Regions from separate parts of the Aeromicrobium sp. 636 genome, predicted to be linked through region 3. Evidence: predicted binding sites of a transcription regulator. Region 3 holds the regulator's gene; each other region holds the start of a gene.

Evidence for each region. The regulator HrcA, encoded in region 3, represses chaperone genes, less so after heat shock. The targets are predictions, from matches to a motif close to TTGGCACTCGNNNNNNNCGAGTGCCAA.
Region 1: the regulator HrcA is predicted to act here: its motif matches at 3,142-3,168, upstream of groL (chaperonin GroEL).
Region 2: the regulator HrcA is predicted to act here: its motif matches at 3,448-3,474, upstream of groES (co-chaperone GroES).

Annotation. Positions count from the first base shown of each region.
Region 1 is NZ_WNJU01000002.1:158,045-167,572, reverse strand. It holds gene GL325_RS07425 (hypothetical protein) at 1-1,414, shown strand, start outside; gene groL (chaperonin GroEL) at 1,470-3,107, opposite strand; gene GL325_RS07415 (cold-shock protein) at 3,213-3,416, opposite strand; gene GL325_RS07410 (MoaD/ThiS family protein) at 3,516-3,794, opposite strand; gene thrC (threonine synthase) at 3,831-5,102, opposite strand; SAM riboswitch class I at 5,111-5,223, opposite strand; gene otsB (trehalose-phosphatase) at 5,313-6,086, opposite strand; gene GL325_RS07395 (LytR C-terminal domain-containing protein) at 6,114-6,698, opposite strand; gene GL325_RS07390 (DUF3263 domain-containing protein) at 6,700-6,990, opposite strand; gene GL325_RS07385 (trehalose-6-phosphate synthase) at 7,101-8,519, shown strand; gene GL325_RS07380 (MFS transporter) at 8,516-9,528, shown strand, end outside.
Region 2 is NZ_WNJU01000004.1:348,538-358,065, forward strand. It holds gene GL325_RS14560 (methyltransferase domain-containing protein) at 1-146, opposite strand, end outside; gene GL325_RS14565 (NAD(P)/FAD-dependent oxidoreductase) at 174-1,592, opposite strand; gene GL325_RS14570 (ABC transporter substrate-binding protein) at 1,841-3,397, shown strand; gene groES (co-chaperone GroES) at 3,556-3,849, shown strand; gene groL (chaperonin GroEL) at 3,882-5,483, shown strand; gene GL325_RS14585 (hypothetical protein) at 5,627-5,944, shown strand; gene GL325_RS14590 (helix-turn-helix domain-containing protein) at 5,922-6,215, opposite strand; gene GL325_RS14595 (diiron oxygenase) at 6,366-7,286, shown strand; gene GL325_RS14600 (FAD-dependent oxidoreductase) at 7,326-8,960, shown strand; gene guaB (IMP dehydrogenase) at 9,020-9,528, shown strand, end outside.
Region 3 is NZ_WNJU01000001.1:996,713-1,006,240, reverse strand. It holds gene GL325_RS04905 (long-chain fatty acid--CoA ligase) at 1-848, shown strand, start outside; gene hemW (radical SAM family heme chaperone HemW) at 873-1,991, shown strand; gene GL325_RS04895 (basic amino acid/polyamine antiporter) at 2,028-3,473, shown strand; gene GL325_RS04890 (arginine deiminase) at 3,499-4,746, shown strand; gene GL325_RS04885 (DUF3097 domain-containing protein) at 4,750-5,586, opposite strand; gene GL325_RS04880 (hypothetical protein) at 5,579-6,007, opposite strand; gene hrcA (heat-inducible transcriptional repressor HrcA) at 6,118-7,134, shown strand; gene dnaJ (molecular chaperone DnaJ) at 7,173-8,315, shown strand; gene GL325_RS04865 (HIT domain-containing protein) at 8,411-8,755, shown strand; gene GL325_RS04860 (PhoH family protein) at 8,803-9,528, shown strand, end outside.

The DNA.
Region 1 (9,528 bases), on a different contig from region 3:
GGTGGCCGTGGGCTCCTCCGTCGCGGCGGCGCTCATCACCGCCGCGACGTTGCCCGCGACGCCCGCCGGACGGGACACCCGGCCCGGCCGTCGATGGCTCGCCGTCGGCATCGTGCTCGTGGCCGCCGGGGCGCTCGGCATCGCCTCGAGAAGCTCCGACTCGATCTTGATCGCCGCCTGGACGACGCTGCTCGGCGCCGGAGTCGCGCTCATGACGCCGACACTGGTCCACGTCACGAGCAAGGCGTCGGCGGCACTGCCACTGCCGGCACGCCTCGCCGCCCGTGACGCCGACCGCCACCGCATGCGCACGGCGCCGGCGATCGCCGCGGTCATGGCGGGCGTCGCGGCCGTCACCGCACTGGGCATCGGCTCGTTCAGCGACAACCAGGACCGCCTCACCGAATCGGTGATCTACCCCCTCCCCGTCGGTGCGGTCACGGTGTACGGCGAGTCCGCCGAGGCCCTCGAGTCGGCCGTGCGCGCCGGAGCCTCGGAGGGGGTGGCCCTGCTGCCGATGGGGACCCCCGCCGAGGACGAACACGTCTCCGTGGAGTTCTCGCATTCCGGACCCTCCGGAATCCAGTACGACAACACCCGGTTCGACGTGGTCGTCGCCGATGCCGACACGGTGCAGGGTTGGGGCGTGGCACTGGAGCCCGAGGCCGTCGCTGCGCTCGACGCGGGACGTGCCCTCGCCGGCCCCACGGCCGCCGTCCGCAACGGTCGCCTCGCCGCAACGCTCGAGGACGTCGACGCCGAGGAGTCCGGCTCGGGGACACCGCTGGTGATTCCCGCCGTGCCTGCCGACCTCGAGGGTGAACCGGTGCCCGACGGGGTCAGGAGCCCGCTCGCGCGCGTCGTCATCCCGCCGGACCTGGCCCGGTCGCTCGGCCTGGACTTCGTGGCCACGTCCGCCGTCGTCGATCGCCGCGGTCCGGCGCCCTCCGACGACCAGCTGACGGCGCTGGAGAAGGTGCCCGGCGTCAGCGTCGAGGTCCAGCAGGAGGCCCGCTTCGCGAGCTACCACCTGATCTTCGTCCTGCTCACGCTGCTGGGCGTGGGTGTCGTCGGCCTCGCCACCGCGACCGCCGTCGCGCTGGCCCGGCTGGACGGGCGCGAGGACGCCGCGACCCTCGTCTCCGTCGGCGCTCGCCCGTCGACGACGCGGTGGAGCGCTGCGGCCGCCGCCCTGCTGATCGGCGGGCTCGGGAGCATGCTGGGCCTGCTCGTCGGGGTCCTGCCCGGCATGCGGGCTGCGACGTCGATGACCGGTGGCTACGGCGAGGCGTTCGTCGCCATCCCGTGGGCCCTGCTGGCCACGGTCGGCATCGCCATCCCCCTCGTGGTCGCGGGCGTCGCCTTCGCCACTGCGCCGGTGCGCAGCGAGCACGCGACCTCGAGCCTGCGCTGAACGCACGGAACCCCGGCACCGAGGTGCCGGGGTTCCGTGAGGTACAGCAGTGGACTCAGAAGCCCATGCCGCCCATGCCACCCATGTCGCCCATGTCCGGCGCGCCACCGGCGGCGGCGGGCTCGGGCTTGTCAGCGACGACAGCCTCGGTCGTCAGGAACAGCGCGGCGATGGACGCGGCGTTCTGCAGCGCCGAGCGCGTCACCTTGGCGGGGTCGATGATGCCCGAGGCGATCATGTCGACGTACTCGCCGGTGGCCGCGTTGAGGCCCTGGCCGGGCTCGAGGTTCGCGACCTTCTCGGCCACGACTCCGCCCTCGAGGCCCGCGTTGATGGCGATCTGCTTCAGCGGGGCCGACACAGCCAGGCGCACGATGTTCGCGCCGGTCGCCTCGTCACCGGTGAGCTCGAGCTTCTCGAACGCGGCCTTGCTGGCCTGGACCAGCGCGACGCCACCACCGGGGACGATGCCCTCCTCGACGGCCGCCTTCGCGTTGCGAACGGCGTCCTCGATGCGGTGCTTGCGCTCCTTGAGCTCGACCTCGGTGGCCGCGCCGACCTTGATGACGGCCACGCCGCCGGCCAGCTTGGCGAGGCGCTCCTGGAGCTTCTCGCGGTCGTAGTCCGAGTCGCTGTTCTCGATCTCGGCCTTGATCTGGGCCACGCGGCCGGCGATCTGGGCCTCGTCGCCGCCACCCTCGACGATGGTGGTCTCGTCCTTGGACGTGACGACCTTGCGCGCCGTGCCCAGCAGGGTCAGATCGGCGTTCTCGAGCTTGAGACCGACCTCCTCGCTGATGACCTCGCCACCGGTGAGGATCGCGATGTCGGTCAGCATGGCCTTGCGGCGGTCACCGAAGCCGGGGGCCTTGATGGCGACCGACTTGAAGGTGCCCTTGAGCTTGTTGACGATGAGGGTGGCCAGGGCCTCGCCCTCGACGTCCTCGGCGATGATCGCCAGCGGCTTGCCGGTCTGCATGACCTTCTCCAGCACCGGGACCATGTCCTTCACGGTGCTGATCTTGCTGTTGACGATCAGGATGTACGGATCCTCGAGGACCGTCTCCATGCGCTCGGGATCGGTGACGAAGTAGCCCGACAGGTGACCCTTGTCGAACCGCATGCCCTCGGTCAGCTCGAGGTCGAGGCCGAACGTGTTCGACTCCTCGACCGTGATGACGCCTTCCTTGCCGACCTTGTCCATGGCCTCGGCGATGATCTCGCCGACCGTCGGGTCGGCGGCCGAGATGGACGCGGTGGAGGCGATCTGCTCCTTGGTCTCGACGTCCTTGGCCATGTCCAGCAGCTGGGCGCTGATGGCCTCGACCGCGGTCTCGATGCCCTTCTTCAGGCCCATCGGGTTGGCGCCGGCGGCCACGTTGCGCAGACCCTCGCGCACGAGCGCCTGGGCCAGGACGGTGGCCGTCGTGGTGCCGTCACCGGCGACGTCGTCAGTCTTCTTGGCGACTTCCTTGACGAGCTCGGCGCCGATCTTCTCGTAGGGGTCCTCGAGCTCGATCTCCTTGGCGATGGAGACGCCGTCGTTCGTGATCGTGGGGGCTCCCCACTTCTTCTCGAGGACGACGTTGCGGCCCTTCGGGCCGAGGGTGACCTTCACGGCGTCGGCGAGCTGGTTCATGCCGCGCTCGAGCCCGCGCCGGGCTTCTTCGTTGAATGCGATGGACTTAGCCATGGGTGCGTGTCTCCGACAATGGGTAGAAGTGGATCTAGCACTCTCACTATACGAGTGCTAATCACCACAACTCAAGCCACCCCGCACCGGGGCCGATCCAGCCCGTCAGTGCTGAGGCTGCACGTTCTCGGCCTCGCGTCCCTTCGGGCCGTCGACGACCTCGAGTTCGACGGTCTGACCGTCCTCGAGGGTCTTGAAGCCGTTGATCGCGATCTTCGACCAGTGGACGAACACGTCGTCCTGGCCGTCGACGGCGATGAAGCCGTACCCCTTGTCGGAGTTGAACCACTTGACGGTGCCATGCACCATGTGACCACCTGTTCTGCGCGAAAAGGCCCGCGGCCGGACCCACCTCCAGCGTATCGCCAGCCGTGGCCGCAGCGTGAATCGGATCCGGCGATCGGTGGCTCAGCAGCCGCCGGCGACCGCCGGGATGATCGAGATCTGCGTGCCGTCGACCGTGCGGGTGTCGAGACCGTCGGCGAAACGGACATCCTCCTCCGCCACGTACACGTTCACGAACCGGCGCAACTTGCCGTCCTCGTCGACGATCCGCGCCCGGATGCCGGGGTAGGTCGCCTCGAGCGACTCGATCACGGCGCTGAGGTTCTCGCCCTCGGCGCTGACCTGGGACTCGTCGTTCGTGTAGCTGCGCAAGATGGTGGGGATACGGACGGACACGGCCATGGGGTGCTCCTCAGAAGAAGGGGTGGGTCGGACGGATCAGGCGATGCCGGCCGCGGTGAAGGCGTCGTAGGTGGGGGCGATGGTCGCTCGCGGACCGACCGAGCCGGCGACGGCGTCGAGCGTCTTGAGGCCGTGGCCGGTGTTGATCACGACGGTCTCGAGCGACGGGTCGAGCTGCCCGGTCTCGACGAGCTTCTTCAACACGGCCACCGTGGTGCCGCCGGCGGTCTCGGTGAAGATCCCCTCCGTGCGCGCCAGCAGGACGATCGCGTCGCGGATCTGCTCGTCGTCGACCTCCTCGACGGCGCCCTGGGTGGCTCGCGCGATGTCGAGCACGTAGACGCCGTCGGCGGGGTTGCCGATCGCCAGCGACTTGGCGATCGTGTCGGGCTTGACCGGGCGGATCGCGTCGACGCCATCCTTGAAGGCGGTCGCGACGGGATTGCAGCCCCGGGCCTGCGCGCCGAAGATCCGGCAGGGCTTGTCCTCGACCAGCCCGAGCTCGACGAGCTCCCGGAAGGCCTTGTGCACCTTGGTCAGCTGCGAGCCCGACGCGACCGGGATGACCACCTGGTCCGGGAGTCGCCAGCCCAGCTGCTCGGCGATCTCGTAGCCGAGGGTCTTGGAGCCCTCGGCGTAGAACGGCCGGACGTTCACGTTGACGAACGCCCAGCCCGGGTCCTCACCGGCGATCTCACTGGCGAGCTTGTTGACGTCGTCGTACGTGCCGTCGACGGCCACGAGGTTGTCGGTGAAGATCGCCGAGTTGACCTGCTTGGGCGTCTCGAGGTCGCTCGGGATGAACACGACGGTGCGGATGCCGGCGCGGGCCCCGGCCGCGGCGACCGCGTTCGCCAGGTTGCCGGTGGACGGGCAGGCGAAGACCTTGCTGCCGAACTCGCGCGCGGCACTCAGCGCACAGGCCACGACGCGATCCTTGAAGGAGTTGGTCGGGTTGGTGCTGTCGTCCTTGACCCACAGTCGCGTCAGGCCCAGCTCGGCGGCGAGGTTGCGCGCGTCGAGCAGCCGGGTGAAGCCGGGCTCGAGGTTGGGGCTGGTCTCGATGTCGTCCGGCACGGGCAGCAGCGCCTTGTAGCGCCAGATGTTCGCGGGCCCGGCCTCGATCTGCTCGCGGGTGACGGTGCCGAACTCGTAGCCGATCTCGAGCGGACCGAAGCACTCGTAACAGGCGTAGTGCGGGCCGAGCTCGCGCGTCGCTCCGCACTCGCGGCACTTCAGGCACGTCGCCTTGCCGAAGGCGCCCTCACGCAGGGGGGTGGTGGTCTGGTCCGGGGTCGTGACGCTCACGAAGGCTCCATTCATCTCTCCGGGCCGGCGTTCGGCCACGGACGGAATTAGCACCTGGCCGGTGATCGGCTGGTTGCTGGGGCTTCGTCGGGCCGTGTCCCTCTGCCCCTCGGGATGAGTGGGTTCAGCGTAGGACGGCGTCTCACGATACGTCTACTACGTCCAAGTGATGAGACGGACGCGGTGAGGTGCGGCAGGCGCGGTGACCGGTCAGGCGGGCACGAGCGAGTCGGCCAACTCGTTCAGCCACGTCGCGACGGCGTCGGGGCCGTCGAGGACGACGTCCGCGAGCGGCACCAGCGCATCCTGCTCGGCCGAGGCCGAGCACACCAGCGTGACGTCGATGCCGTCGGCGCGCAACGCGAGTCCCTCCTCGAAGGCGGGGAGGTCGCCGAGGTCGTCACCGGCGTACATGACGATGTGGGGCTGCGTCGGCTCGATCGCCCGGCGCAGCGCTTGGCCCTTGTCCGAGCCCGACGCACGCAACTCGATGACCTGGCGACCCGGCTCGAGGTGCAGACCGACCTCGGCGGCGAGCGCCTCGATCTGGGGTCGCAACTCGTCGAGCAGACCCGGGGCGACCCCGCGGGTGTGCAGCGCGATGGCCAGTCCCTTGTCCTCGACACGGATCCGCGAGGCGCCATGGTCCTCGAGCCACTGCGGCAGGCAGTCGGCGAGGTCGGAGACGCCCTGCGGGCGGCTGGGGCGGCGGACCTGGCCGGTGGCCGCGTCCCAGCGCTCGGCTCCGTACTGCCCGAAGACGACGAGGTGCTCCAGACCGGGGCCCTCCTCGAACCGGCCGAGTCGGCGGACCTGGTCGACCGGGCGCCCGGTGATGATCACGATCGCGCCCAGCACGGGCCCGAGACGACGCAGGGCGTCCAGCGACTTCGGGTGGATGTACGCCGCCTCCGGGTCCTCCACGATCGGAGCGAGTGTTCCGTCGAAGTCGAGGGCCAGCAGCATCTGCCCCGGGTCGGTCATGTCCCCATTATGGCGCGGCACGAAAGCTCACCGGGGGCTGGCCAGCACGACGGTGAGCGACGACGAGGACATGTTCGCGGTGGCGGGCATGAGCCGGACGATGCCCAGGTCCTGACCCAGCAGCGCGGCCTCGGCCTGCTGTCCCGCGGGGAAGTAGACCGTGTCCTGTGGCACGCTGCCGCGCCAGTCGGAGACCGCCGCGACGTTCCAGCCGGCACCCCGGGCCTGCCCGGCGACCCGGGCGGCCAGACCGCCGATGCCGATCTGGTTGTAGACGCCGACCGCGATCGAGCGGGTCGCGGTGGGCTCGACGGTCGGCTCGGTCGTGGGCTCCGGCTTGGGCTTCTTCGTCGCCTTCGCCGTGGGCTCGGACTTCTCGGACTTCTGCGCCTTCGGCTTCTTGGTGGCCGTGGGCTCGGCGCTGGCGCCCTTCGACACCTCGGCGGACGCGGCCGGGGGGTCGTCGCTGCGGACGACGCTGATGATGGCCACACCCCCGAGAGCACCCAGGACGAGCCAGACGGCCGGCAGGACGATCAGCGACCACGTGGGCCGGGGACGGCCGAGGTCACGACGATCCTCGGGACGCTCGGGCTCGGGCTCGTGCTCCACCTCAGCGGTCGGAGCCGGTGCGGCGGGCCTGACGCTGGCGCTGACGCTGCGAGCGCAGGCGACGGAGCCGCTTGACGAGCAGGGGGTCGTGCGCGAGCGCCTCTTCGGAGTCGATCAGCGCGTTGAGGATCTGGTAGTAGCGCGTGGCGGTCATGTCGAACTTGTCGCGGATCGCCTGCTCCTTGGCGCCGGCGTACTTCCACCACAGCCGCTCGAGCTCGAGCATCTCGCGGTCGCGATCGGACAATGTGCCCTCGTGGACCACCGGGTCGTGACTCTCCACCGCTGCCATGGCTCGATGGTACCGGCGGAATCACACGGTTGTCATTCATGTCGGCGAATCGACGCCCGGACGCCCGTCAGTCCCACGCGCGTGCGCCCGTTCTCATCTAGGGTGGGCCCATGGCGCCCGAGCAGACCGACTTCCTCGTGATCGCCAACCGCCTCCCCGTCGACCGTCTCGTCGGTCCCGACGGCGAGGTGTCCTGGCGCAAGTCCCCCGGCGGCCTCGTGACCGCCCTCGAGCCCGTGATGAAGGTCAAGGGCGGAGCCTGGATCGGCTGGCACGGCGCGTCCGACGAGGACCTGCCCGAGTTCGTCCACGACGGCCTGCGCCTCGTCCCGGTCCCGCTGTCCGAGCAGGAGGTCGAGGACTACTACGAGGGGTTCTCCAACGGCACCCTGTGGCCGCTCTACCACGACGTGGTCGTCACGCCGGAGTACCACCGCGAGTGGTGGGACGCCTACGTCACCGTGAACCGGCGCTTCGCCGAGAAGGCGGCCTCGCTGGCCGCTCCGGGCGCGATCGTGTGGGTGCAGGACTACCAGCTCCAGCTCGTGCCCCAGATGCTGCGCGAGCTGCGGTCCGACCTGTTGATCGGGTTCTTCCTGCACATCCCCTTCCCCCCGACCGAGCTGTTCCAGCAGCTGCCGTGGCGTCGCCAGATCCTCGAGGGCCTGCTGGGCGCCGATCTCGTCGGCTTCCAGATGCCCGGCGGCGCCCAGAACTTCGCCCGGTTGGTCCGCCAGCGCGTCGGCCACCGCACCGTGAAGGACACCGTCTTCCTGCCCGACGGCCGCAAGGTCATCGCGAAGGCCTACCCGATCTCGATCGACGCGCGCGGGTTCGAGCAGCTCTCGCGCACACCCGAGGTGATCGCCCGGGCCCAGGAGATCCGCGACAGCCTGGGCAACCCGCGCCACGTCCTGATCGGCATCGACCGGCTCGACTACACCAAGGGCCTGCCCCAGCGCCTGCGTGCGTTCGGCGAGCTCGTCAGCGACGGCGTGATCGACGTCGACGACGCCGTGTTCGTCCAGGTCGCGACCCCCTCGCGCGAGCGGGTCCAGCAGTACCGCATCCTGCGCGACGACATCAATCGGCTGGTCGGCCGCATCAACGGCGACATGGGACGCATCGGCCAGCAGCCGATCCAGTACCTGCACGCGTCCTTCCCCCGCGAGGAGATGGCCGCGATGTACCGCGCTGCGGACGTCATGGTCGTCACCCCGCTGCGCGACGGCATGAACCTCGTGGCGAAGGAGTACATCGCCACGCGCTGGGACGACCGCGGCGCCCTGGTCCTGAGCGAGTTCGCCGGTGCCGCGGGCGAGCTCAGACAGGCCTTCCTGGTCAATCCCCACGACATCAACGGCATGAAGCAGGCGATGGTCGACGCGATGCAGGCCAGCCCCGTCGACCTGCGCAAGCGCATGCGCGCCCTGCGCAAGCAGGTCATGGAGAACGACATCGTGCGCTGGGCCAAGACCTTCCTCGACGAGCTGGCCGCCGTCCGCGACATCGAGCCCTCGGACGGGTGACGACGCAGCTCCCGGCGCGGGTCCGACGCGGCTATGCCCTCGGCAGCGTCGCGACGGGCACGTTCGGCACCGTGCCGGGCCTGCTGCTCCTGCCGTACCTGACCGACACGATCGGCATCGGGACGGCGCTGGCGGGCGTGCTGGTCTTCGCGCCCAAGGCGTGGGACGTCGTGCTCAACCCGATCGCGGGCCGGATCAGCGACCGCTCGCGGCACCCCGGGGGACGCCGCCGTCCGTTCCTCGTCCGGGCCGGCCTGACCCTGGCGGTGCTGTTCGCCGTCATGTTCGCCGGCCCCGCCGACCCGCAGGCGCTGGGCGCCGCCTGGGTGGCCGTGGCCTTCCTGGGCTGCGCGAGCGCCTACGCGTTCTTCCAGGTGCCGTACGTCGCGATGCCCGCGGAGCTGACCCTGGACTACGGCGAGCGGACGCGGCTGATGACCTGGCGGGTCGTGGTGCTCGCGCTCGCGATCCTGGTCTCGGGCGCCACCGCGCCGATCGTCGCCGACGAGTTCGGCCACGCCGCCATGGGTGCGTACGTCGGTGTCATCATCGCGATCGGCGTCCTGGGCTCCTGGTGGGGCACCCGCGGCGCCCCCGACCACCCCGGTGAGACCGCGACGGGAACGTTCTCCGACCAACTGCGGCTCGTCGGCGCCAACCCGGACTTCCGCGCCGTGCTGCTGACCTTCGTGGTGCAGGCCGCCGCCATCGGCACCGTGCTGGCCGGCGTCGCCTACGTCGCCGACCACCTGCTGGACAGTGCGGCGGCGAACACGCTGTTGTTCGTGGCCTTCGTCGGCCCGGCACTGCTCGTGACGCCGCTGTGGGAGCGGTACGCCGCCACGCGCGGCAAGCGCTCGGGATACGTCTTCGCCACCGGCTTCCTCATCGCCGGGATGGTCGCCCTGCTCAGCGCCCATGCCGGTTGGGTCGCCGTCACGTACGTCGCCGCGGCCCTCGTCGGCATCGGGTACGCGGGCGCCCAGGTGTTCCCCATGGCGATGCTGCC
Region 2 (9,528 bases), on a different contig from region 3:
GCGGCGGCGACCAGCTCCGCAGGGTGGTCACGACGCAGCCGGGTGCCGAGCGCCAGATCGGACTCGGAGCCCGAGTGCTCGGCGATGTGCCCCAAGAGGATCTGGCCCTCGTCGTCGAGCAGTGACTCGAAGGTCGCCAGGTCCATGGGTCACATTGTCCCCGCGTCCGGCCCTCAGGTCGTCGCGGCCCGGTCCTCCTCCTCGGTGACCAACGTGGCGACCTCGTCGTCGACGGGATCGGACAGGTAGCGCTCGAGGCTGTCGTCCAGCTCCTGCAGCCACGGAGTGTGGTGGACCGAGGCCATCGTGCCGGTGAGGACGGAGGGGTAGACCTTGTCCCGGTAGGTGAGGACGTCCTCCTGCTTGTCCGCCTTCCACGCGAGGAAGATCTCGACCACGCGGTCCAGGTCGAACGCGGGGTAGTCCGTCAGGTCGATCAGGTCGCGGATGTAGTCGGCCTGGAACCGGATCTCGTCGCCGGCGGTCTGCAGGGACGCGAAGCGCTCGCGCCACGCGTCGATGTCGCGCCGCTGCTCGGCAGCATCGGGCAGGGCGATCCGGCCCATGATCACGTCGCGGACGTACCAGGCCTGCGCGTCGAACATGTTGAACGTGAACCACTGGTCCTGGGCGCCGAGGTAGAACAGCCGGTCGTTCGCCTCGGAGACCACGCCGCGGTACAGGTGGTCCGGGTACAGGCAGTTCGGCGAGTCCAGGGCGAGGTCCGACGGCAGGAACGGGTAGTGGTGCAGGTAGCCGGTGCACAGCACGACGGCGTCGAAGCGCCGCGTCTCACCGTTGGAGAAGTGCACGACCGAGCCGTCGAACCGCTCGACGAGCGGCAGCTCCTCCATGCCCTCGGGCCAGTCGAACCCCATCGGCGCGGTGCGATAGCTGAAGGTGACGGACCGGGCGCCCATCTTGAACGACTGCACGCCGATGTCCTCGGCCGAGTAGCTGGCGCCGATCAGCAGGACGTCCTGGCCGGCGAGCCCTTCGGCGCCGCGGAAGTCGTGCGCGTGGCAGAGGCGACCGGGGAACGTCTCGATGCCGGTGAAGTACGGCGTGTTCGGGGTGCTGAAGTGACCCGAGCCCACGACGACGTGGTCGAACTCCCGCGCGGACGTCGTGCCGGTCTCGAGGTCCTCGACGGTGACGGTGAACCGCTCGGTCTGCGGATCGAAGTCGACCCAGCGCACGACGGTGGAGAATTGGACGTACTTCTTCACTCCGCTGTTCTCGGCGCGGCCGTTGATGTAGTCCCAGAGCACCTCGCGAGGCGGGTACGACGAGATCGGCCGGCCGAAGTGATCGTCGAAGGTGTACTCGGCGAACTCGAGGGCCTCCTTCGGGCCGTTCGACCACAGGTGGCGATACATGCTCGAGTGGACCGGCTCGCCGTGCTCGTCCAGGCCGGTCCGCCAGGTGTAGTTCCACTGCCCGCCCCAGTCGGCTTGCTTCTCGTAACAGACGATTTCGGGGATCTCGGCGCCGGCTCGCGCCGCCGATTCGAAGGCCCTCAGTTGGGCCATCCCGCTGGGTCCTGCTCCGATGATCGCAACGCTCTGGGTCAAGTCTTCCTCTCCGGCCACGCAGGCCCGGGTTCAGGGGCGCGCGACCCGGGGGCGGCGCCGCATGGTCCGGTGCCGCGTCGATGGACCGGCACCAGGGGCCATCCATCGTAGTGGGGGCGGGTCGTCGGTCGGCCGGGGTGCTGCGTGGACCCTCGGCGCGGCGTGCCTCTGTCGGGGCTAAATCAAAGTTGAATTCATGTTTGACTAAATCGGGAACGGCCCCCAGAATGCGGTGAGACCCAGATCACACGACCGAAGGACATGCCGTGCACCAGAAGACCATTTCGTCGGCACTGGCGGCGGCGCTCGCCGCCGTCACCCTGACGGCGTGCAGCGGCGGTGGAGACACGACGGACGTCGCCGCCGGCGAGGCCCCGAAGGACATCACCCTCGCCGTACGGAACGACGTCGACACCTTCGACCCGGCCCTGAGCGCCTATGAGAACGGCGCGAGCCAGGTCTACGAGGCGCTCTACGACACGTTGATCCGCATCGACCTGAAGTCCGGGGAGTACGTCCCGGCGATCGCGTCGAGCTGGAAGAACACGCCCACGCGCGCCGAGTTCGTCATCAAGGAGAACCTGACCTGCAGCGACGGATCGCCGCTGAAGCCCTCGGACGTCGCGGCGTCGATCGAGCGCCTCGCCGACCCCTCGACGGGCTCGGTCCTGACGGGCCGCATGTTCGGCGCGGCGGGCGTGAAGTCGGTCGTGGCCGATGACGAGGCCCACACGCTGGCCATCGAGCTCAAGGGCCCGCACATCGACATGCTCGACGGTCTGCGCAGTGCCTTCATCGTCTGCCCGTCCGGTCTGGCGGACACCGAGAAGCTCGCGACGGTGCCGGCGGGCTCGGGGCCGTACCGGTTGGCGTCCAGCACTCGCGGCGACTCCTACGTCCTCGAGCGGTGGGACTCCCCGGCGGTCGAGGAGGACGCCTCGCTGCCGGAGCGCATCACGATGAAGATCGTGACCGCCGACTCCACGCGTGCCAACCTCTTCGAGACCGACGCGGCGGACATCGTCTCGATCGTCGGCAGGGACGCCGCGCGACTGACGAAGGAGCACGAGCCGATCAAGGGCCGGGCCAACGGCACCGAGTCGCTCATGTTCAACCAGCGCCCGGGTCGCCCCGGCGCCGATCCGCAGGTGCGGCGCATCATCGCGCAGGCGGTCGACGCCGAGGGCTATGCGAAGGCCGCATCGTTCGGTGTCGCCGACCCGATCAGGACGATGCTCTCGCCGACGATGGAGTGCTACGACGAGACGAACGAGCAGCACACGCTGCCGTTCGACGCCGCCGCGGCCAAGGCTGCTCTGGCTGACGCCGGCTATGGTCCCGGCGGCAAGACGCTGTCGGTGATCGTCGTCGGCATGGAGTCGCAGAACTCCGGTCCGGAGTACCTCGCCGAGGCGCTGCGCGACATCGGCATCGACGTCGAGGTCAAGAACGGCAGCCTGGCGCAGTTGGTCGCCATCGTCTACGAGGAGCGGGAGCCGTGGGACCTCGTGGTCTTCCCGATGATCTCGGAGGCACGCAGTCCGTTCCCGATGGTGACCAAGACCAGCTCGAACCTCGGTGAAGGTGGCTCGTACAACTACGGGCGCATCAAGAACGAGCAGTACGACGCCCTGGTCGAGCGCGTGGCCGGTGAGGACGGCGACCAGCGCTGCGCCACGTGGTCGGAGGCCGAGGAGTCCCTGCTGAAGCGCCACGACGTCGTTCCGCTGTTGTGGTCGACGGCGGACTACTTCAGCAAGGACCTCGAGTTCGACGCCGGATACCGGGTGCTCAACCTGCGCACGATCCGGGCCAAGGGCTGAGACCGGCGGGGGGCCGGGCCGAGGCCCGGCCCCCGTCGCGCTCCGGGTGCTTGGCACTCCGTTGGGGTGAGTGCCAGCCGGTGCTACGCTGAGGTCTGGCACTCCCCCCGGGTGAGTGCCAACCCGAACGTTACTCATCCGAAAGGGGAGGTCGACCAGTGTCGGTCACCATCAAGCCGCTCGAAGATCGCATCGTCATCAAGGCCGGAGAGGCCGAGCAGACCACCGCGTCGGGTCTCGTCATCCCCGACACCGCCAAGGAGAAGCCGCAGGAGGGCGAGGTCGTGGCCGTGGGCCCCGGTCGCGTCAGCGACAGCGGCGAGCGCATCCCCGTCGACGTTGCCGTCGGCGACAAGGTCCTCTTCAGCAAGTACGGCGGCACCGAGGTCAAGCACGGCGGCGAGGAGTTCCTCATCCTCAACGCCCGTGACGTCCTCGCCGTCATCGCCTGAGTCCACCCGCCCAACCTCTTCAGGGAGCACTCATGCCCAAGATTCTGGAATTCGACGAGGGCGCACGCCGCGCCCTCGAACGTGGTGTCGACAAGCTTGCCGACACCGTCAAGGTGACCCTCGGCCCCAAGGGCCGTTACGTCGTCCTCGACAAGAAGTGGGGCGCCCCCACGATCACGAACGACGGCGTGTCCGTCGCGCGTGAGATCGAGCTGGACGACCCGTTCGAGAACCTCGGCGCGCAGCTGGCCAAGGAAGTCGCCACCAAGACGAACGACGTCGCCGGTGACGGCACCACGACCGCCACGGTCCTGGCCCAGGCCATGGTCCACGAGGGCCTGCGCCACGTCGCGGCCGGCGCGAACCCGGTCGGCCTGAAGAAGGGCATCGAGAAGGCCGTCGAGGCCGTCACCGCCGAGCTGCACGAGCGTGCTCGCGTGATCGACTCGGTGGCCGACATGGCCGCCGTCGCCACGGTCTCGAGCCGTGACTCGGTGATCGGCGAGCTCATCGCCGAGGCCTTCGACAAGGTCGGCAAGGACGGTGTCATCACCGTCGAGGAGTCCAACACCATGGGCACCGACCTCGAGTTCACCGAGGGCATGCAGTTCGACAAGGGCTACCTGTCCCCGTACATGGTGACCGACACCGAGCGCATGGAGGCCGTCCTCGACGATCCCTACATCCTCGTCAACCAGGGCAAGATCTCGGCCGTGGCCGACCTCCTGCCGCTGCTGGAGAAGGTCGTCCAGTCGGGCAAGAGCCTGTTCATCATCGCCGAGGACATCGAGGGCGAGGCCCTGTCCACGATCGTGGTGAACAAGATCCGCGGCACGTTCACGTCCGTCGCGGTCAAGGCTCCGGCCTTCGGTGATCGCCGCAAGGCGATGCTGCAGGACATCGCGACCCTGACCGGCGCGACCGTCGTCACCACCGACGTCGGCCTCAAGCTCGACCAGGTCGGCCTCGAGGTGCTGGGCACCGCCCGTCGCGTCGTCGTCACCAAGGACGACACGACGATCATCGACGGCGGCGGCGACCAGGCCGAGGTCGAGGGCCGCGTGGCCCAGATCAAGGCCGAGTTCGAGCAGACCGACTCCGAGTGGGATCGCGAGAAGCTCCAGGAGCGCCTCGCCAAGCTGGCCGGTGGCGTCTGCGTCATCCGCGTCGGCGCGGCCACCGAGGTCGAGCTCAAGGAGAAGAAGCACCGCATCGAGGACGCCGTCTCGGCGACCCGCGCGGCCATCGAGGAGGGCATCGTCCCCGGCGGTGGCTCGGCGCTGGTCCACGCGGTCGCCGTGCTGGACAAGGACCTGGACCTGACCGGCGACGAGGCCCTGGGCGTGCGTATCGTCCGCAAGGGTGCCGACGCCCCGCTGGAGTGGATCGCCCGCAACGGCGGCGTCTCCGGCGAGGTCGTGGTGTCGAAGGTGCGCGAGTCGGGCGAGGGCTACAACGCCGCGACCGACGAGTACGGTGACCTGCTCGCGCAGGGCATCCTCGACCCGGTCAAGGTCACGCGTTCGGCTCTGGCGAACGCCGCCTCGATCGCGGCCATGCTGCTCACCACCGAGACTCTCGTGGTGGACAAGCCGGCCGATGAGGGCGACGAGCACGCCGGTCACAATCACTGATCGACTGCTCTGCACGACGAAGGCCCCGGGCGCTGCCCGGGGCCTTCGTCGTCCCCTGGGTGAGACGGGGGAGGACAGCGCGGGACGAGCCCAATAACCTAGGTCCCGACCCGGTGTCCGCTCCCGTTGATAGGACGTCTCCCATGACAACGCCAGTGACCACCTGCCCGTGGTGGTGCACCGATCACCGCACCGGAGCGACGGCAGAGGACGAACAGCACGCCCGAACGTTCCCCGTGCCCGGCGGGGCGTGGGTCGTGATCCTGCTGGGCGCTCTGCCCGCCGATCGCCCCGAGCTCGCCTATGCGGCCGAGTCCTACGCGAGGTCGCCGGACCAGGGGCGGGCCTTCGCCGCGGCCCTGCGCGACGCGGCCGACCTGTTCGAGCAGGTCCTCGCCGAATGGCACCGCCGCGACGGGTCCGCCGGCGGCGACGGGGTCAGCGCTTGCCGGACTCCATGAACTCGCGCACCTGCACCATGAGGTCGCCCAGTTCCAGGCCGAGGGCGGCCTCCAGGGCGAGGATCGTGTCCAGGCTCGGGTTGGCCGACGATCGTCCGACGGAGTTGTTGTTGCGGTTGTTCTCGAGGTTCTGGATCTGGTTGCGACTCAGGCCGGACTGGTGCGCCAGCTCCTCCTGCGTCATCGAGAGCTCCTCGCGGCGCCGGCGCAGCCAGGCCGCGAATGCTCCTGCGACTTCGGCCGTCCGGTCGGAAGGGGTGCGCTTGGGCATGCACAACATCATGGGCCCAATGGGGCACGAGTACAGCCCAATGCAGTAGGTCGTGACCTGCCTGCTGTCCAGCCCGCGGGAAACCCCGTGACGCGCCTCACATCCTATGTTACATTCACAATGTCACATCCGATGACCGAGGAGACCGCCATGACCGTCACCGACGATCGCGCCGCCGTCGAGTTCCGCCAGTCCATCGACATGGACACCGAGCTCGAGCGTCTGCTCGAGTCGGCCGCCGTCCTGTCGTACGACCCCGATCAGGAGATCGACTGGGCCAAGCCCCTCGATCCGACCAAGTACGGGCTCAACCCCGAGTGGTCGACGCTCTACGGCACGGCGCTGTGGGACCGGATGAGCGAGCAGCAGCGGATCGACCTCACCCGTCACGAGGTCGGCTCCATCATGAGCACCGGCATCTGGTTCGAGACGATGCTGCAGTCGATGGTCCTGCGCTCGCAGTACTCGGCCGACTACGGCGACCCGGAGTTCCGCTTCGCCCTCACCGAGATCGCCGACGAGTGCCGCCACTCGCTGATGTTCAGCAAGACCTGCAGCAAGATGGGCGTCCCGCACTACCGTCCGCGCCGCCTCTTCCACGAGCTGGCCCGCGTCTTCCGCACCACCGCCAACGGCGAGATGTCCTACGCGGCGATCCTGGTCGCCGAGGAGGTCCTCGACGTCATGCAGCGCGATTGGATGCGCGGCGAGAACGTGCTCGAGGAGGTGCGCACGAGCAGCAAGATCCACGTGGTCGAGGAGGCGCGCCACATGAAGTTCGCGCGCCTGGAGATCCGCGAGCACCTCTCCGGCATCTCCAAGCCGCGCCGGCACCTGGCCGCACTGGCCATCGCGATCGTGGCGGCCATCATCGTCGACTCGCTGGTCAACGACGACGTCTACGCCAACGTCGGCCTCGATCCCGAGGAGGCCAAGGCGGCCGTCAAGGCCAACACCCACCACCAGAACCTCATGCGGATGAGCTGTGTCCACCTCATGGACTTCCTCTCCGAGGTCGGCCTGCTGACGCCGTCGGCGATGCGGATCTACCGCACCGTCCACATGCTCTGAGCGCCCGCCGACGCACCGCCGACCCCTCGAGAGACCACCGTGGCCTACGCGATCACCCAGTCCTGCTGCAAGGACGCCTCGTGCGTCTCGGTCTGCCCCGTGGACTGCATCCATCCCACGCCGGACGAGCCCGACTTCGGCACGGCCGAGATCCTGTACGTCGATCCGCAGGTCTGCATCGACTGCGGCGCCTGTGCCGACGCGTGCCCGGTCGCGGCCCCCAAGGCCATCGACCTGCTGCGTGGCTCCGAGGCGGTGTTCGCCCAGTTGAACGCGGCGTACTTCGAGCAGCGTCCCGAGCGCGAGAGCCCGCAGACCCACACGTGGGACGAGATGGGCGGGGATTTGGTGCGCCCGTTGTCCATCGCCATCGTGGGCACCGGCCCGGCAGCGGCCTACGCGGCCCGCGAGCTGCTGCTCTCGACCGACGCGAAGATCACGATGATCGACAGGTTGCCCGTGCCGGGTGGGCTGGTGCGCGGGGGAGTGGCCCCCGACCACACCGACACCAAGAAGTTCGCCGAGCTCTTCCACTGGGCCTACAAGCACCCCCGCACGAAGATGGTGATGAACGTCGAGGTGGGCCGCGACATCTCGCACCAGGAGGTGCTGCAGCACCACGACGCCGTCATCTACGGCGTCGGCGCGCGACGCGACCGCGAGCTCGGGGTCCCCGGTGAGGACCTGGCCGGCGTCTACGCGGCACCGGACGTCGTCGGCTGGTACAACGGCGCGCTCGACATCGACACGACCGGCGTCGTCCTCGCCGGTGACCGGGTGGTGGTCGTGGGCAACGGCAACGTCGCCCTCGACCTGGCGCGGCTGCTGTTGCACGACCCCGCCGTGCTGGCGCGGACCGACATGCCCGATCACGCCGTGAAGGCGTTCCGCGACCTCGACGTCCGCGAAGTCGTCCTGCTCGGTCGGCGTGGTCCCTCGGCCGCCGCGTTCACCCGGCCCGAGCTGCTGATGATGCCGCCGGGGATCGACGTGGTGGTGGCGCGCGACGAGTTCACCGAGGGCGAGCTGGCCGAGGCCGAGCCGGACTCCAACGCCGCGGTGCTGGCCGCCCTGCCGCTGGTCGACGTCGACCTGACGGCGCCGCCGAGCGAGCGCCGCCGGCTCGTGTTCGCCTTCGGTCGTCAGGTGGTCTCGGTCGAGGGCGAGCAGCGGGTCGAGGCCGTGCAGGTCGCCCCGTCCGGCGTGTCCGAGCAGGCCGTCACGGTGCCCTGCGGCACCTTGATCCGCGCCACCGGTCACCGGGGCACCCCGGTGCCGGGGCTGCCGTTCGACGAGGAGACCGCGACCGTGCCGAACGAGTCGGGCCGGGTCGTCGATCCGGCGAGCGGGCAGCAGGTGCCCGGCACCTACGTCGTGGGGTGGATCAAGCGCGGCGCGAACGGGGGGATCGGCACCAACCGCACCTGCGCCCACGAGACGATCGCCGCGATCGTCGCCGACGCGAACGCAGGGCGGATCGCGCCGCCGCCGCGCCCCCGGCGCGCCTTCGGAGCGTTCGTGCGGATGCGCGTCGACCACGTCGTGGGACGCCGTCGCATGCTCGCGATCGAGAAGGCCGAGGAGAAGCGAGGTGCCCGGGAGGGGCGTCCGCGGGTCAAGTTCGAGTCCGTCGACCAGATGCTGAAGGTCAGCCCCGTCACGCCCGTGCACTGACGTCGCGGATCACGTCCGGGCCGGTCGGAAGGCCGTTCGGCCGCGAGTAGACTTGGCCCATGGTGGGCATCCCCGACAAGTTCGCGTCCCTTGGTCTGACCTACGACGACGTCCTGCTCCTCCCCGGAGAGACGGACGTCATCCCCAGCGAGGTCGACACGACGACCCGGCTGACGCGGGAGATCTCCCTGCGGATCCCGCTGCTGTCGAGCGCGATGGACACCGTCACCGAGTCCCGGATGGCGATCGCGATGGCCCGTGAGGGCGGCATCGGCATCCTGCACCGCAACCTCTCGATCGACGACCAGGCCTACCAGGTCGATCTCGTCAAGCGCACCCAGACGGGCATGATCCCCAATCCCGTCACCATCGGGCCCAAGGCGACCCTCGAGGAGCTCGACGAGCGCTGCGGCGAGTACCGCGTCTCGGGGCTTCCGGTCGTCGACGAGGACAACACCCTGTTGGGCATCGTCACGAACCGCGACCTGCGCTTCACGCCCGTCGCCGAGTGGTCCACCACCCTCGTCCACGACGTCATGACGCACATGCCGCTGATCACCGGTCCGGT
Region 3 (9,528 bases):
CGGTGGGGCTGAAGATCCAGCACCGCATCGCCGACAAGCTCGTCTTCAGCAAGATCCGCGACCGCTTCGGCGGGCGCGTGCGCTTCTTCATCTCCGGCGCCGCGGCGCTGTCGACCGAGATCGCCGAGTGGTTCCACGCCGCCGGCGTGCTGGTCATGGAGGGCTACGGCCTGACCGAGACGTCGGCCGGCGCGTTCGTCAACGATCCCGACGACTTCAAGATCGGCACGGTCGGCCGGGCGTTCCCGGGCACCGAGGCCAAGATCGCCGCCGACGGCGAGGTCATGATCAAGGGCCCCAACGTCATGCGCGGCTATCACAACCTCGAGGGTGAGTCGGCCTCGGCGCTGACCGAGGACGGCTGGCTCGCGACGGGCGACATCGGCGAGTTCGACGCCGACGGCTTCCTGCGCATCACCGACCGCAAGAAGGACCTGTTCAAGACCTCCGGCGGCAAGTACGTGGCCCCTTCGCACGTCGAGGGCACGTTCAAGGCCGTGTGCCCGCTGGCCAGCCAGATGGTCGTCCACGGCAACGACCGCAACTTCTGCTCGGCCCTGATCACGCTCGACCCGGACGCGGCCGAGGCCTGGGCCGAGAGCCACGGCATGGCCGGTGCGTCCTACGCCGAGATCGCCGCGTCGGACCGGATGCAGGCCGAGATGGCCGGGTACGTCGACGAGCTCAACTCGCGGCTCAACCGCTGGGAGACGATCAAGAAGTGGGCCCTGCTCGACCACGACCTGTCGATCGAGTCCGGTGAGATCACCCCGAGCATGAAGGTCAAGCGCCGCGTCGTCGAGGAGCGCAACGCCGACCTGCTCAACAGCTTCTACGTCGAGGCCTGATTCGGGGCCGCGTACTCTGGGAGCGTGGCGTTCGGCATCTATCTGCACGTGCCGTTCTGCTCCGTGCGGTGCGGCTACTGCGACTTCAACACGTACACCGCCGACGAGCTCGGCGGACCCGACGTGATCGGCGCGTCCAGGGCCACCTACATCGAGGCGGCCCTGGCGGAGCTGTCGCTCGTCCCCGAGCGCACGGTCGACACCGTGTTCGTCGGGGGCGGCACACCGTCGCAGGTTCCGGCCGGCGACCTCGTGCGGTTCCTGCGCGCGGTCGACCACCGGCTGGGCCTGGCGCCCGGTGCCGAGGTGACGACCGAGGCGAACCCCGACAGCGTCTCGCCGCAGTCGCTGGCCGAGCTGCGCGAGGGCGGGTTCACCCGGATCTCGTTCGGCATGCAGTCGGCGGTGCCCCACGTCCTGTCGGTGCTCGAGCGCACCCACGATCCCGAGCGGGTCCCGCAGGCCGTCGCCTGGGCGCGCGAGGCCGGATTCGAGCAGGTCAGTCTCGACCTCATCTACGGCACGCCGACCGAGTCGATGGACGACTGGCGGCACTCCGTGGAGTCCGCGCTGGCCATGGAACCGAACCACATCAGCGCCTACGCCCTGATCGTCGAGCAAGGCACGGCCTTCGCCCGCAAGGTCCGCCGCGGCGAGGTCGTCATGCCCGACGACGACGAGACCGCGGACAAGTACCTCCTGGCCGACGACCTCATGGCGGCCGCCGGACTGCACTGGTACGAGCTGTCCAACTGGGCCCGGGACGAGGCCGCGCGGTGCCGTCACAACATCGGCTACTGGAACGGCGGCGAGTGGTGGGGCGTCGGTCCCGGAGCGCACTCCTTCGTCGGCGGTGAGCGCTGGTGGAACGTCAAGCACCCGGCGGCCTACGCCCAGCGGCTGACCGCGGGGGAGTCGCCGCGCGCCGACGGCGAGCGCCCGGATGCCGAAGCGCGGCACCTCGAGGACGTCATGCTGCGGATCCGTCTCGCCGAGGGCATCGAGACCGCGTTGCTGGGCGGCGCCGATCGGCTGGTCGACGCCGGCTGGCTGACGCCGGTCGGCGACCGCATGGTGCTCACCCGCACCGGGCGCCTCATGGCGGACCGGGTCGTCCTGGAGGCGGTCGAGGCGCTCGGCTGAGCGCGGACCGGCCCTGATTCGGCTACGTTCAACTCCATGGGCGAGGCGGGCACGACGACGCATCACTCCACCGTCACCAAGGTCGGCCGCCCGGTCCTGACCGCGATGGTGATCGGCTCCATGGTCGGCGGCGGGGTCTTCTCACTGCCGGGCGGCTTCGCGACGACCACCGGCGTGGCCGGCGCGCTCATCGCGTGGACGCTGGCCGGCACGGGCATGCTCATGCTCGCGTTGTGCTTCCAGAACCTGGCCCTGCGCCGACCCGAGCTCGACGCCGGCGTCTTCGTCTACGCCAAGGCCGGCTTCGGCGACTACGTCGGCTTCAACTCCGCGATCGGCTACTGGGCCAGCGGCGTGGCCGGCAACGCCTTCTACTGGGTGTTCATCACCGCGACGATCGGTGCGTTCCTGCCGGGGTTCGGCAGCGGCGGCACGCTGCTGGCGGTCGCCGTCTCGACGGTCGGGGTGTGGGTGTTCCACTTCCTCATCGCCCGCGGCGTGCGGGACGCGGCGGTCGTCAACCGGATCGTCACGATCTGCAAGCTGGTGCCGATCCTGGTGTTCGTGGTCGTGCTGGCCACGCAGTTCGATCCGGAGGTGTTCCGCGCCAACTTCCTCGCCCGGGACGAGCTCGGCTCGCTGACCGACCAGGTCAAGAACACGATGATCATCACGACGTTCGTGTTCATCGGGGTCGAGGGCGCCAGCGTCTACTCGCGCCACGCCCAGCGCCGTGAGGACGTGGGCACCGCCACCGTGCTGGGCTTCCTGAGCGTCCTGGCGCTGTTCGCCCTGGTGACGATGGTCTCCTACGGGGCGTTCGACCGGTCCCGGATCGCCCAGACGCGAGAGCCGTCGATGGTCGGCCTGTTCGAGGGCGTCGTCGGGCCGTGGGGCGAGTGGTTCGTCAGCGCCGGCGTCGTGGTGTCCGTGCTCGGCGCCTACCTGGCGTGGACGCTGATGGCGGCCGAGGTCATGCACGCTCCCGCCCGGGCGGAGGACATGCCAGCCGCGCTGGGGCGCGAGAACGACCACGGCACGCCGGTCGGCGCGCTGCTGGCGACCACCGTGGGCGCCCAGGTGCTGCTGGGCCTCACGCTGCTGATCAGCGACTCGCTGGACTTCATGCTGGCGCTGAGCACGTGCATGGTGCTGGTGCCGTACCTGCTGGCCGCCGCCTACGCGCTCAAGCTCGCCGTCACGGGCGAGACCTACGAGCACGACGCACGCCACCGGCGACGGCACGCCGTCATCGCCGTGCTGGCCGTGGCCTACGCGATCTTCCTCTTCGTGGCGGCCGGGCCGCCCTTCCTGCTCCTGTCGTGCTTGGTCTACGCGCCGGCAGCACTGCTGTACGTCCGGGCGCGCACCGAACGTGGCCGACGGATCTTCACCCGGGCCGAGCTCGTGCTCTTCCTGATCATCTGCGTCGGCGCGATCGCCGGCGTCTACACGCTCGTGACCGGCGGGATCGACGTGTGACCCGCCACCACCGGAAGGACCTCCGATGACCCAGCCGTCCGACGCCTACGGCGTCCACTCCGAGGTGGGCCGGCTCCGCAAGGTCCTGGTCTGCGAGCCGGGGCTGGCCCACGAGCGGCTCACGCCGTCCAACTGCAAGGACCTGCTGTTCGACGACGTGCTGTGGGTCGAGCACGCCCAGCGCGACCACGCCGACTTCGTGGCGATGATGCGAGCGCGCGACATCGAGGTGGTCGAGCTGCACGACGTGCTCGCCCAGACGATGGCCGACCCCGCCGCGCGCACCTGGCTGCTGGACCGCAAGATCGTCCCGAACGAGGTCGGCATCGGGCTCGTGGAGGAGACCCGGGCGTACCTCGACGGCCTCGCGGCGGCCGACCTCAGCCGCTACCTCATCGGCGGCCTGTCGACCCGCGAGCTGCCCAGCGACCTCTCTGCGGGGTACCGCGCCCTCGTCCGCCAGGCGCACGGCGGCCACGAGTACCTGATGCCCCCGCTGCCCAACACCCTCTACACCCGCGACACGACCTGCTGGGTCCACGGCGGGGTGACGCTGAACCCGCTCTACTGGGCGGCGCGCAAGGACGAGACGCTCCTGATGAAGGCGATCTACGAGTTCCACCCGGAGTTCGTGGGGTCGACCGTGTGGTGGGGCGACCCGGAGATCAACTGGGGCACCGCCACCGTGGAGGGCGGCGACGTGATGGTGCCCGGCGGGGGCGTCGTGCTGATCGGGATGAGCGAGCGCTCCTCGCGGCAGGGCATCACGCAGCTGGCCAAGGCTCTGTTCGAGCAGGGCGCGGCGGAGCGGGTCATCGTGGCGGGGATGCCGAAGCTGCGGGCGGCGATGCACCTCGACACGGTCTTCACGTTCGCCGACCGTGACGTCGTGACGGTCTATCCCGAGATCGTGAACACGATCCATGCCTTCACGATCGTGCCCTCGGACGTCGCACCCGGCATCGAGGTGATCGATCACGACGACACCCCGTTCCTCGAGGTGGTGGCGAAGGCCCTGGGGGTGGGGAAGTTCCAGGTCGTCGAGACCGGCGGCAGCGAGTACGACATCCAGCGCCAGCAGTGGGACAGCGGGAACAACCTCGTCGCCCTCGAGCCGGGCGTCGTGGTGGCCTACGACCGCAACACCCACACCAACTCGCTGTTGCGCCAGGCCGGGCTCGAGGTCATCGAGATCGTCGGCGCCGAGTTGGGGCGCGGCCGCGGCGGCGGCCACTGCATGACCGGTCCGCTGATCCGCGACGCGGTGGACTGAGTCCTACGCCGGCTGGGTGACGAAGTCGATGAGCTCCTCGACCCGGCCGAGGAAGGCGGGCTCGAGGTCGGTCCAGGAGTCGACGCGTCCGAGGATCGCCTTCCAGGCCCGGGCGATGTCGGCCTGTTCGGCGTGGGGCCAGCCGAGGTGGGCGCAGACGCCCTTCTTCCACTCGACGTGGCGCGGGATCGTGGGCCACGCCTCCATCCCGAGGCGCTGCGGCTTCACCGACTGCCACACGTCGACGTAGGGGTGGCCGACCACCAGCAGGTGCGGCACGTGCTTGACCTCGTCGGCGAGACGCTGCTCCTTCGAGCCGGGCACGAGGTGGTCGACCAGGACGCCGAGGCGCCGCTTCGCGGTGGGCTGGAAGTCGCGCACGATCGCGGCCAGGTCGTCGATCCCGCCGAGGTACTCGACCGCGACGCCCTCGGCGCGCAGGTCGTCGCCCCACACCTTCTCGACGAGCTCGGCGTCGTGGCGACCCTCGACGAAGATGCGGCTGGGCAGTGCCACCTTGGCGCGGGTGTCGGCGGCCAGGCGCGATCCCGAGGCGGTGCGGGTGGGCGCGGTGGCGGCCTTCGGGGTCGGCGCGACCAGGACGACGGGCTTGCCCTCCATCAGGAAGCCGGGCCCCAGCGGGAAGACCTTGCGGCGCAGCCGGCGGTCCTCCAGCTCGACGGTGCCCAGGTCGCGCTCGACGCGCGTGATCTCGCCGACGAAGCCGCTGGAGGCCTCCTCGACGACGAGACCGAGGTCGGCGGCCAGCTCGGTCGAGCGGCCCCGCTTGGGCTTGCGCCAGTCGCCGGACAGGACGTCGGAGCCGTACCGGTCAGCCATGCCCGAACCACACGCCGAGCAGTCGCTGGTGGAACGCCTCGATGTCGTCCTTGGACCCGCTGTCGAGGGTGTCGTCGACGATCAGGCCGATCGCCAGGTCGACGGCGGCGGGCCAGGAGTCCGGAACGGTGTCGGGGACCTCGTCGGTGACCAGGGCGCCGAGGGCGACGTCGGGGGAGTGGCCCGGACGCGTCACGACCATCACCAGCTCGCCACCGGCGGGACCGTGGCCCAGGTGGGAGACCTCGACGAACGTCTCGCCCACGGACGTGGCCCACACCGAGGCCATCGTCCCGCCACGGGACTCGTGCTCGACGGTGGTGCCGTCGGGCGCCGTGACGGCATAGGGGGTGTAGATCAGGACCTCATCGGCGTCGACGACCTCGATCGAACCGTCGTCGCGCACGGACACCTCACTCACCCCGACAGATTGCCATGTCGGCGAGGGGTTCGTGCAGGCGCACCGCCGTGTGACTCGCCGGTAGACTGGCACTGACCCGGGTCGAGTGCCAGCAGCGTGGAGGTGACAGCGTGATCGAGGACCGCCGTCTCAACGTCCTGCGTGCGATCGTCGAGGACTACGTCGCGACGCAGGAGCCGGTCGGATCGAAGGCCCTGGTCGAGCGCCACCGCCTCGGCGTCTCGTCCGCCACGATCCGCAACGACATGGCCGCCCTGGAGGACGAGGGGTACCTCACCGCTCCGCACACCAGCGCCGGCCGCATCCCGACCGACAAGGGCTACCGGATGTTCGTCGACCGCCTGGCCGAGGTGAAGGCACTCTCCGTCGCCGAGCGCCGCGCCATCGAGACCTTCCTGTCCGGCGCCATCGACGTGGACGACATCGTCATGCGTAGCGTCAAGATCCTGGCCCAGCTGACCAACCAGGTCGCGATCGTGCAGTACCCGTCGCTGACCCGCTCGACCGTGCGCCACGTCGAGCTCGTGGCCCTCGAGGGCTCGCGCGTCCTCATCGTCGTCATCACCAGCAGCGGTCGCGTCGAGCAGCGCATCGTCGAGCTGGCCCAGACCCCGGGCGACCAGCTGCTCGCCGACCTGAAGTCGCGCATCGTGCGCGCTACCTTGGGCGAGCGACTGCCGCAGGCCTCCCTGCACCTGGCCGACCTCATCGACACGTTCGACGTCGACGACCGCCCGGTCGTGTCCTCGATCGTCACGACCCTGGCCAACACGTTCTCCAACGAGCGGTCCGACGAGCGGGTCGCCGTCGGCGGCACCGCGAACCTGGCCCGGTTCGGCGCCGACTTCGACACCGCCATCCGGCCCGTGCTGGAGGCGATGGAGGAGCAGGTCGTCCTGTTGCGTCTGCTCGGCGAGGCCACGACCGGTCCCCACGTGCGCATCGGTCGCGAGACCGGCCGCGACGACCTGTCCGGGACGGCCGTCGTCGCCAGCACGTACGGCCCCGATGGCGAGTCCTACGCCCAGTTGGGCACGATGGGACCGACCCGCATGGACTATCCCGCCACGATGGCCGCCGTCGGCGCCGTCGCCCGTTACGTCGGCCGCATCCTCGCCGACGGCTGAGCGCCCACCTCGCGACTGACTGCGAAAGAGAAGAGATCTTGGACTACTACGAACTGCTCGGCGTCTCCCGCGAGGCCACCCCCGAGGAGCTGAAGAAGGCGTACCGCCGGCTGGCGCGCCAGCTGCACCCGGACGTCAACGACGCTCCCGATGCGTCCGAGCGCTTCAAGGAGGTCACGACGGCCTACGAGGTGCTGTCGGACCCGCAGAAGCGGTCCGTCTACGACCGCGGCGGCGACCCGCTGTCCGGCGGCGGGATGGGCGGCGGCTTCGGCCAGGGCTTCAGCTTCGACGACATCATGGACGCGTTCTTCGGGCAGACGTCGTCGCGTGGTCCGCGGTCCCGGGTCCAGCGCGGTCAGGACGCGCTGTTGCGCCTCTCGGTCAGCCTCGCCGAGGCGGCGTTCGGCGTCACGCGTGAGATCAAGGTCGACACGGCCGTCACGTGCGAGGTCTGCGACGGCTCCGGTGCGAACGAGGGCTCCGAGCCGGTCGCGTGCGGGACGTGCCACGGACACGGCAGCGTCCACCACGTGCAGCGCTCGCTGCTCGGCGACATCCGCACCTCGCGTCCGTGCCCCACGTGCCACGGCTACGGCACCGTCATCCCCGACCCGTGCCGCGAGTGCGGCGGCGAAGGTCGCGTGCGGTCGCGTCGGAGCCTGCAGGTCACCGTGCCGGCCGGCGTCGACGACGGGAACCGGATCCAGCTGGCCGGCGAGGGCGAGGTCGGCGCCGGTGGCGGACCGGCCGGCGACCTCTACATCGAGATCAAGGTCGCGCACCACCCCGTCTTCACCCGCCAGGGCGACGCGCTGGTCTGCCAGGTCACCGTTCCGATGACCGCTGCGGCGCTGGGCACGCGGATCGACCTGCCGACGCTCGACGCCGAGCGTGAGGACCTCCCCGACCTCGAGAAGTCCGTCGCGATCGACGTGCCCGCGGGCACCCAGTCCGGCGAGACGATCGTCACCCGTGGCTTCGGGGTCCCGCGGCTGCGCGGCTCGGGTCGCGGCGACCTCACGGTCCAGGTCGTGGTCGAGACGCCGCGCGACCTCGACGCCGCGCAGCGTGAGCTCCTCGAGCAGCTCGCCACCGCGCGCCAGGAGGAGCACGTCGACCCGGTCGTCAGCCACAGCTCCCGCGGCGTCTTCAGTCGCCTGCGCGACGCCTTCAAGTGACCTCCCCGCCCCGAGATTTGCTCCCAAACTGACCTTTCAGAGCTCCTGAAAGGTCAGTTGCGGAGCAAATCTCGGGAGGTCGCTAGAGTCGGCGCATGGCTGCTGACTGCATCTTCTGCAAGATCGTCGCGGGCGAGATCCCGGCCGACGTCGTCGCCGAGAGCGAGCACACGCTGGCGTTCCGCGACATCAACCCCAAGGCGCCCGTGCACGTGCTGGTCGTGCCGAAGGTCCACCAGCGCGACGCCGCCGCGCTCGCGCAGGCCGAGCCGGCGATCGCCGCCGAGCTGTTGGCCCAGACGCGGGCCATCGCGGCGCAGGAGGGGTACGAGGACTACAACCTGGTCTTCAACACCGGTGCGAACGCCGGCCAGACCGTCTTCCACGCCCACGCCCACGTGCTGGCCGGGGTCGACGTCTCCAAGCTCTTCCTGGCCTGAGCCGACGTGGCTGCGTCGACTGCGTCCGAACCGTAGACTGGAGGGGTATGACACAAGACATCTCCGAGGCCCGGCACACGGTCACGATCCCCGCCTCCGTCCCCCTGGTCTCCCTGTTCGGTCCGGCCGACGAGTTCCTGCGTCTGATGGAGTCCGCCTTCGAGGCGAAGATCCATGCCCGTGGCAACGAGGTCACCCTCATCGGCGAGCCCGCCGAGATGGCGCTCGTCGAGCGTCTCCTCGACGAGCTCGTGACGATCCTGCGCACGGGTCAGGCGCTCAACGCCGAGACCGTCGAGCGCAGCATCACCATGCTGCGCACCGAGACGCAGGAGCGCCCGGCCGACGTGCTGAGCCACAACATCCTGTCGAGCCGGGGCCGCACGATCCGTCCCAAGACGCTCAACCAGAAGAAGTACGTCGACGCGATCGACGAGCACACCATCGTGTTCGGCATCGGGCCCGCCGGCACCGGCAAGACCTACCTCGCGATGGCCAAGGCCGTGCAGGCGCTGCAGGCCAAGGAGGTCACCCGCATCATCTTGACCCGGCCCGCGGTCGAGGCCGGCGAGCGGCTGGGCTACCTGCCCGGCACGCTCAGCGAGAAGATCGACCCGTACCTGCGTCCGCTCTACGACGCGCTGCACGACATGCTCGATCCCGAGACGATCCCCAAGCTGCTGACGTCGGGCGTCATCGAGGTCGCGCCGCTGGCGTACATGCGCGGCCGCACGCTCAACGACGCGTTCATCATCCTCGACGAGGCGCAGAAC